Regions from separate parts of the Weizmannia sp. FSL K6-3076 genome, predicted to be linked through region 1. Evidence: riboswitches for the same ligand, from Rfam matches in the RefSeq annotation. Region 1 holds a riboswitch; the other holds the start of a gene.

Region 1 (4,214 bases):
GCGATCCATCGAGTCATGGCGGATCGTAAGCAGCTGGCCGTCCCCGCCGAACAGCACTTCCTGGTGGGCGACAAGGCCGGGCAGGCGGACGCTGTGGATATGCATGCCTTCAAAATCCGCGCCTCTTGCACCTTGTAATGTTTCTTTTTCATCCGGATGCCCCTGTGTTTTTTTTCTTCTTGCTTCCGAGATCATTTGCGCCGTTTTTACGCTCGTGCCGGACGGGGCATCTTTTTTCCGGTCATGGTGTAGCTCGATGATTTCCACATCCGGGAAATATTTCGCCGCCATTTGCGCAAATTTCATCATCAGCACTGCCCCGATTGCAAAATTTGGTGCAATGATACAGCCGATTCCTTTTTGTGCGGAAACAGCCTTTAGTTCTTCCAGTTCCGCATCGGTAAACCCGGTCGTCCCGACAACCGGGCGGACACCATGTGCAAGGGCCGTTTTCGCATGGAGGAACCCTGCTTTCGGCACCGTCAAATCAATCCATACATCCGCCGGGCAATTTTCAAGGCATGCTTCCGGGTCGGTATACACCCGGACCGGTTCGCCGTTATAATCGGATACATCATTGAACAGTTTGCCATCAAAAGTCCTGTCCACTACGCCAACGAGTTTAAAATGTTCCGTCCGCTCGATCAGCCGGACCGCCTCGCTCCCCATTTTCCCGCGGGCCCCGGCAACAATAATCCGAATATCATCCATGTTTCATTACTCCTCCTGCTCTTTTCGCGTCCATCTGTCTTTATCACGCGTGTTAAATTTCTGCAAAACCATTGTATGGGCTTCCTGTAAATCAATATGTAAAGCATTTGCCATGCAAATGACGACAAACAGCAAATCGCCGAGCTCTTCTGCTACGGTTTTCGGCTTCTCATCCGGTTTTTTCGGTTTTTCCCCGTAATAATGATTGATTTCGCGCGCCAGCTCCCCAAGTTCTTCCGTCAGCCTTGCTGTAAGCGCAAGCGGACTGAAGTACCCTTCTTCAAACTGGCTGATATAATCATCGACTTCTTTTTGCATTTGCCGGATCGATTTGTTTTCTGCCATTTTCATCCCCCAATCCTGTAATCCTCTTCCATGTTAGCCAAAAACGGCAGATTTTACAAATCATATATTTGCTTTTCTCTCTGCCTGATTGCCCTTTTGTACCGCTTTCGCTATAATGGGAACGCCGGATATATACCGGGGAAGGAGGATACGGATTATGCTGAAAAAGAAAAACATTTTTTTTATCCTGCTCGGCTCTTGCATCTTTGCCTTTGGCATTGTCCATTTTAATATTCAGAACCATCTGGCGGAAGGCGGTTTTACCGGAATTACGCTGCTGCTTTACTATTTATTTCATATCAACCCCTCTTACTCCAATCTGATTTTGAATATTCCCGTATTTTTTGTGGGATGGAAGCTACTTGGAAAAAAATCGTTTTACTATACACTGGTCGGGACGGTCGGCTCCTCTCTTTTTTTATGGATTTTTGAGAAGAAACATTTCCATATTCCGCTTCGCGATGATATGTTTCTTGCGGCGCTGTTTGCCGGGGTATTTATCGGCGTCGGTCTCGGCATTATCTTCCGCTACGGGGGGACATCTGGAGGCGTCGATATCATTGCCAGGCTCGTGTTTAAATATAAAGGCGTGGCGATGGGCAGGACCATGTTCATGTTCGACGCATGCGTGATTACGCTGTCGCTTATCACCTATCTGCATTACCGTGAAGCGATGTACACGCTCGTTGCCGTTTTTGTCGGCTCGCGTGTTGTCGATTTTCTGCAGGAGGGGGCCTATACGGCAAGAGGCGCTTTTATCATTTCGGACAAGCATGATGAAATTGCCGAGAAAATTATGAAGCAGATGGACCGCGGCGTTACGGTTTTTCGCGGGCACGGTATGTTCACGAAACAGGACCGGGATGTACTGTACTGTGTCGTCGGAAAACATGAGGTGTCCCGTTTAAAAGGCATTATCCATTCCGTTGACCCCCATGCCTTTGTGTCGATGATGGAGGTCCATGATGTGCTCGGGGAAGGCTTTACACTCGATGAGAACAAACAGCCGATTGAAGATTAAAAAAGAGCTGCCGCGGCAGCTCTTTTTTAAATCTGTTTTTCAAAATGCAGGCGTTTGTTGATCAGGTAGATGACCGGCATACCAATCAGCATCACAGCAAGTTCACCGATCCCTGCCGTCAGCCAGCCGAAAAAGAAAGGCACGCCGTTAAACCATTGCATTTCCCATGCGATAATAAACATGGAGGCCGTAAAAGCAATGGAATTAAGGATCATCTGCCCCCAGACGCCCTTTATAAACCGTGCGGATAAAATGGTAATCGCAAGCGCAAGGACGGACTGACCCGTGCCGATGAACATATCATACTTGATCGGCGAGAAAAACAAGTTTGAGAGAAAAACGCCTAATACAATGCCAATCATATACTTCTTGTTAAACACAACGAGATGGTTAAAAATTTCAGAAACACGGAACTGGATGTTCATAAACGCAAGCGGCTGAATAAAAAATGTCACCGCAATATACAGCGCGGCGACAATCCCGTTGACGACGAGTGTTTTCAGTTTCATATGCATCTCTCCTTAGTTTTTTTACGTGGGATGGTTTCGAACCACGGGTTGGAAACAACCAAACTTCTTTATTATAATGCAAACTAGAACATGCAGCAAGACAAAAAAAGCTTTCCGGGTTGCCGATTCACCCCGGAAAGCTTTTCGTACTGTTAATTATTGTTGTTATTGCCGTTTAAGTTGGTAAAGATGAGGATTAAACGCAGCAGTTCAATGACCGCAACAGCCGCGGCAGCCACATATGTGAGCGCGGCAGCCGATAACACTTTGCGCGCTTCCCTTTCTTCCCCGCCGCGGACAATGCCGAGCGATGTGACTTGTGCAAGCGCACGGGACGATGCATTGAATTCAACCGGCAATGTCACAAGCTGAAACAACACGGCAAGCCCCATGAGAATGATCCCGAGCAGGAACATGCCTGTCGCATGCGTGAACATCCCGATCAAAATAAAAATCCAAGAGGCATTGCTGCCGATATTCGCCACAGGCACGAGGCGGTGACGGAAACGGAGCGGCCCGTAATTGACTTTATCCTGAATGGCGTGTCCGCATTCGTGCGCCGCAACAGCAGCCCCCGCAATCGAACGCCCGTGGTAGTTGGCAGTCGACAAATTGACCGTTTTGTTAATCGGATTGTAATGGTCGCTTAGAAAGCCGCTGTGTTCCAGCACTTTCACATGGTATAAGCCATTTTCGTCCAAGATCATCCTTGCCACCTCGGCGCCTGTCATGCCGGATGCATTTGCGACCTTTTCATACTTGCTGTATGTGTTTTTTACCTTCAGCTGGGCCCAGATCGGAATGATTGCCAAAATGAGATAGTAAATCAAAAACGACATTTGCCACCCTCCATACCCTCCATGGTAATCTTACCTTTATTGTATCCGAATAAGGTCAAAAGGTCAATCCATATGATCGGTCTCGTGACGCTCTTCTTTTTGCCCTTTGTATTTTCTCCATCCGACATACGATAAAGTAAGAATGATGATGCTGCCGGTGGAAATCATAATCCACCAGAGGGAGGGGTCGGCTTCATCTTCCTTCATGGCTTCAAACAGCTGCTTCAAATCTGTCCGGAGCGCCTCCAGTTCCTTTTTTCCGGACCCGCTGCCTGCCACCTTGTCCCGATAACGATCAATATAAGCGATTTTCGAATCGAGCCGCTGTATTTTTTCAACCGGCAGATCCACTCTTAAACTCGGCTCGATCACTGCATATTGTTTGAGGAACAGGTTTAATTTTTCGTTGTACGTTTCGCGCTTCCCTGTTGCGGCTGCTTTTTGCACCTCTGTAAATGAAGACATCACCGGCCCTTCCATCTGCGTCCAGAGCGGCTGATACTTCGATTGGATCGCATCCACCACGAGCCGGAATGACGTGCAGGCATCCACTTTCTCCTCAGGCTCTGCGCTTACTTTCGTCAACGCCTTTACCGCTTCATCATGGGTGACGGTCAAAACTCTCAATTCATCCATCGTTAAACGTTTATTTTTAAACGATTGCCTGGAAAATGTTTTCGAAAATTCATTCAGCACATTTTTTGCTTCTGCATATTGCCCGTTTTTCGCCAGCTGCAATGCCTCGTCGCTTAGGTCATTTAAATGTGCCAAAGCATCATCCGAACCTTT
Region 2 (4,214 bases), 390 kb from region 1:
TACAATTACGAAGAATGACGGTAGCAAAAGGACATGCAGATCAGGTTATCGAACGATTCAGTAAACCGGGAATCATCGAACAACAGGAAGGCTTTGTTGATATAAAAATCATGCAGAAAAAACAAGGGCGCGGCGAAGAAGAAGTGATTGTCATGATCACATGGGAATCAGAAACGCACTGGAAACAGTGGGAAAAGAGCGATGTCCATATCGCAGGACATAGGGCAAACCGCGGCAAGTCAAAACCGGACTATATGCTCAATATGGAACTCGGCATGTATGAAGTGAAAGCGGTGAAAAAAGCAGCAGGAAAAGCAGAAATTTCCGAGTGAAAAACTCGAGCGAAAAGGGAAGGCCGGCTGTAAGCCCTTTTAATAAAAAGCTGGCGAACCAATTCTAATCAGAGCCCCAAGTAGCCGAACGGAGAAAAAATGAGACTGAACGCCAAATAGATAGGCCGACCCGCATTTTGTCCTTCATTAATCTGATGAAGGACATTTTGCTAGTTGCCGCACCAGCATTTTGTCTTTCATCCACCCGGTGAAGAACATTTAGAAGATCGCAGCCTCTCGAACTGTCTTTCATCCACCCGCTGAAAGACAGTTCAAGAATCCTGGCCGACCATTTTGTCTTTCATCTCCCTGAAAGAAGATATTTCACAGTCCCCGCTGTTTTTTTGCAATACCTTTACGCACAATTGCGTGCAACATAGTTGGCGCATGCAAAACCCGTGGCGAAACCGCACACGGGCTTTTGAACAACAGATTTATTGCACGCTAGAACTATATCCCCCGGGACTTTGCTGCTTTCTCCCAGCTATAGTAAACCCCTAAACTCACCACACCTAAAACGAGCGGCAACCACCACGGATAAGAAAAGGACGGGCCGATTTTCGGCATGAATTTATCCAGCAAAATAACGCCGCCCAGAAAAACAAAGATTACGGCATCTATTTTCAAAAAAGTTAGGATTTGCACCTTTTTTGTCTTTTCCTTAAACAAACTCTTTTTCAAGATACGAAAGATATACCAAATGGCAAAGATCACGTATAGCCCGGCAATGAAAAAGTTCAGGGCCGCGGGTACAGGATAAAACGGCGGCAAAGGTCTGGAAAAGAACCGTTCAACAACAAAAGCAGTAATGCCATTAATGACCAAATCAATCCCCAAAAGCAAGATCATTATCCTGATTGTAAAAGAAACCATATTGCGTTTGTTTTCTTTCGGCAGCTGCCTGATGATTTCGTCGGCAAATGCTTTCGGGTCACCGCCGAACATTTGCGCAGCTGTCTTGTTTTCTTTTTGGCCTTCGAGCAGATGGTCAAGCAGTTCCATCAGCACTTCTTCTGTTTGCTGCTCGGACAAAACGGTTTGCAGGCGAAGGTAGTCAAGCATATCGTTGTAAAATTTTTTGTTCTCAGGTGCCAGTTCCTGCCGTTTACGGTTGTTTTCCTCAATCAACTGTTTTACACTAAGCATCCTCACTTCTTCCTTTCAATAAAAGATTTACAGGGGCTGCGATTCGCTGCCACTCTGCCGTAATCTCATCCAGCGCGGATTTTCCTTTTTCCGTCAATTCATAATATTTGCGGCTCGGCCCAGAATCGGATGGCTGCATCTCTCCATGGATCCAGCCGTTCTTTTGCAGGCGTAACAGAACCGGATAGAGCGTCCCCTCGCTAATTTCCTGGAGGCCTAATTGCTGAAGTTTTTTTGAAAGAATGTAGCCATAAACCGGTTCTTTTTCAATCACAGCCAGCACACAGCCGTCTAAAATGCCTTTCAGTAACTGGCTTCGAATGGACATCCCTCCACCCCCATTTCAACTACTTTGTTATGCAAGTTAGTTTATCAAAAAATGAACTACTTTGCAATGCAAAATAGAAAAAAACAATAATAAAATCCAGCGGCAGGCTAACCGCTGGAAAAATTTTATGATTGCTTTTTTCGCTTGGAAAAATAATGAAGGAAAAAGGACAGAATCATATAGGCTAAAATCAAAAATACGACATAATTGGCCCAAAAATTTTCAAGGTTCAACACATTCAGTGTGCTCAGCCCTTTCTGGATGCCCATTACAATGAGCACCGTCACCGCAAACATGAAAAATAATTGCACATAGCGTTTCATAGCCGTCCCTCCCAAATAAAGATAATCACTATGATTATCTTAAAAAACGGTCCGGCCGATGACTGTGATCTGGATCATAGCAAAGCCGGTTGTTTATGGCATTTATGTGAAAAATGCCGTACTCCGAAAAAGAACGGATGCTTTAAAAGATGGCGCCTGTTCCATGGTATAATCAATTGGGAAGAATCCTTCATTTATGGAAGAGGTTTTTAGAAAACCCTCTCTAAAAAACTAAGAAAACAGCATCCCTTTTCGGTGCTGTTTTGTGTGAAAGGACGATTATCAATGAAAAAAGAAAAAGCAGTCGTTGTTTTCAGCGGCGGCCAGGACAGCACCACCTGCCTTTTCTGGGCAAAGAAAAAGTTTCAGGAAGTGGAAGCCGTTACGTTCGATTACGGGCAGCGCCACCGTCTTGAAATAGAATGTGCAAAGAATATAGCGGAAGAGCTCGGGGTAAAGCAGCATATTCTGGATATGCAGCTGTTGAACCAACTCGCCCCGAACGCGCTGACGAGGGAAAGCATTACCGTGAAAGCAGGGGCAGACGGGGAGCTTCCGAATACGTTTGTGCCCGGGCGGAATTTGCTGTTTCTTTCTTTTGCCGGGGTGCTTGCCAGCCAAATCGGCGCAAGGCATATCGTAACCGGTGTGTGCGAAACGGACTTCAGCGGTTACCCGGACTGTCGCGATATTTTCATCAAATCTTTAAACGTCACCTTGAACCTTTCAATGGACCAGCAGTTTGTCATTCATACCCCGCTCATGTGGCGTAACAAAGCAGAAACATGGGCGCTCGCGGATGAACTCGGGGCATTTGATTTTGTCCGTGAAAAGACGCTGACCTGCTATAATGGCATCATCGCTGACGGCTGCGGGGAATGCCCGGCGTGCAAATTGCGCAAAAGAGGGCTGGAGCAATACCTGGCCATCCGGAACGGGCAGTCTGAATGACGATTTCGTTGGAATTGTGGTAAAATAATGAAAAAAGGAGGCGGGGGAATGGCTGAAATCAAAACAGTATCGATCATTGGGTTAGGCGCGCTCGGTATTTTATTCGGGCATCATTTATCGAAAAAAATGCCGGCGAAAAACTTGCGGATCATCGCTGACCAACAGCGCATTGAACGATATGAGCGGGAAGGCGTTTATTGTAACGGCGAAAAATGCCACTTTCATTATGTCACACCGGAAGAAACAGTGGAGCCGGCAGATTTGGTGCTATTTACGGTCAAATTCAACGGACTGGACGAGGCAGTTGAAGCAGTCAAACAACATGTCGGGCCGGATACGGTGATTTTGTCTGCCTTAAATGGGATCTCAAGCGAAGAAATCATTGGCCGTACATATGGAATGGACAAAATGTTATACTGTGTCGCCCAGGGGATGGATGCCGTCAAAACCGGAAACCAGCTGACATATGCGCATATGGGCATGCTTTGCTTCGGCGAAAAAAAGCCGGGCATTTTTTCGGAAAAAATGAAAAAAGTGGCCCGTTTCTTTGAGCAAACGGATTTGCCATACGAAGCCGACACCGAAATGATGAAAAGGCTTTGGGGCAAGTTCATGCTCAATGTCGGCGTCAACCAAACCGTCGCCGTTTACAAAAGCAATTACGGCGAAATCCAAAAAGACGGCCCTGCACGCGAGATGATGATTGCCGCTATGCGGGAAGTGATGGCATTGTCTGAAAAAGAAGGGTTTCCGCTCACGGAAGAAGATCTCCGTTACTGGCTGAAAGTGGTCGGAAACCTGAGTCCTGCCGGCAAACCGTCAATGGCGCAGGATGTCGAGGCAAAACGGTACAGCGAAGTCGGCCTGTTTTCCGGAACCGTCATCAAACTCGGCAAAAAATACGGCGTTCCAGTCCCGGTCAACGAAGAACTGAACCGGCGCATCCGGGAAATCGAAAGGACTTACGCCGCAGTACATTGACACGGATCACCAAAAAGGGAGCTTTCAGGAAAGCTCCCTTTTTGGTATGGCATACAATTGCCTGCTGTTTGTAGATGGAGGCTAGGGAAGGCAGTCATAGAAGCGCCCTATATGAAGAAAGGACACCTTTTTTCTGCGTTTCCTTAACTTAGA

The links. Region 1 has a riboswitch for preQ1 ahead of NSS95_RS08080 (QueT transporter family protein). Riboswitches for the same ligand answer to the same signal wherever they lie in the genome.
Region 2: it holds a riboswitch for preQ1, as region 1 does, so the genes downstream of both, queC (7-cyano-7-deazaguanine synthase QueC) here and NSS95_RS08080 (QueT transporter family protein) in region 1, are expected to answer to the same signal.

The regions. Positions count from the first base shown of each region.
Region 1 covers NZ_JBBOWU010000001.1:1,735,170-1,739,383, forward strand. Annotated here, with positions in the region: gene dapB (4-hydroxy-tetrahydrodipicolinate reductase) at 1-711, opposite strand, end outside; gene NSS95_RS08070 (nucleotide pyrophosphohydrolase) at 718-1,062, opposite strand; gene NSS95_RS08075 (YitT family protein) at 1,214-2,077, shown strand; gene NSS95_RS08080 (QueT transporter family protein) at 2,104-2,586, opposite strand; PreQ1 riboswitch class I at 2,593-2,637, opposite strand; gene NSS95_RS08085 (zinc metallopeptidase) at 2,739-3,425, opposite strand; gene ypjB (sporulation protein YpjB) at 3,489-4,214, opposite strand, start outside.
Region 2 covers NZ_JBBOWU010000001.1:2,120,680-2,124,893, forward strand. Annotated here, with positions in the region: gene NSS95_RS10110 (antibiotic biosynthesis monooxygenase) at 1-332, shown strand, start outside; gene NSS95_RS10115 (DUF1129 family protein) at 783-1,478, opposite strand; gene NSS95_RS10120 (PadR family transcriptional regulator) at 1,471-1,806, opposite strand; gene NSS95_RS10125 (hypothetical protein) at 1,932-2,129, opposite strand; PreQ1 riboswitch class I at 2,326-2,370, shown strand; gene queC (7-cyano-7-deazaguanine synthase QueC) at 2,397-3,080, shown strand; gene NSS95_RS10135 (ketopantoate reductase family protein) at 3,129-4,061, shown strand.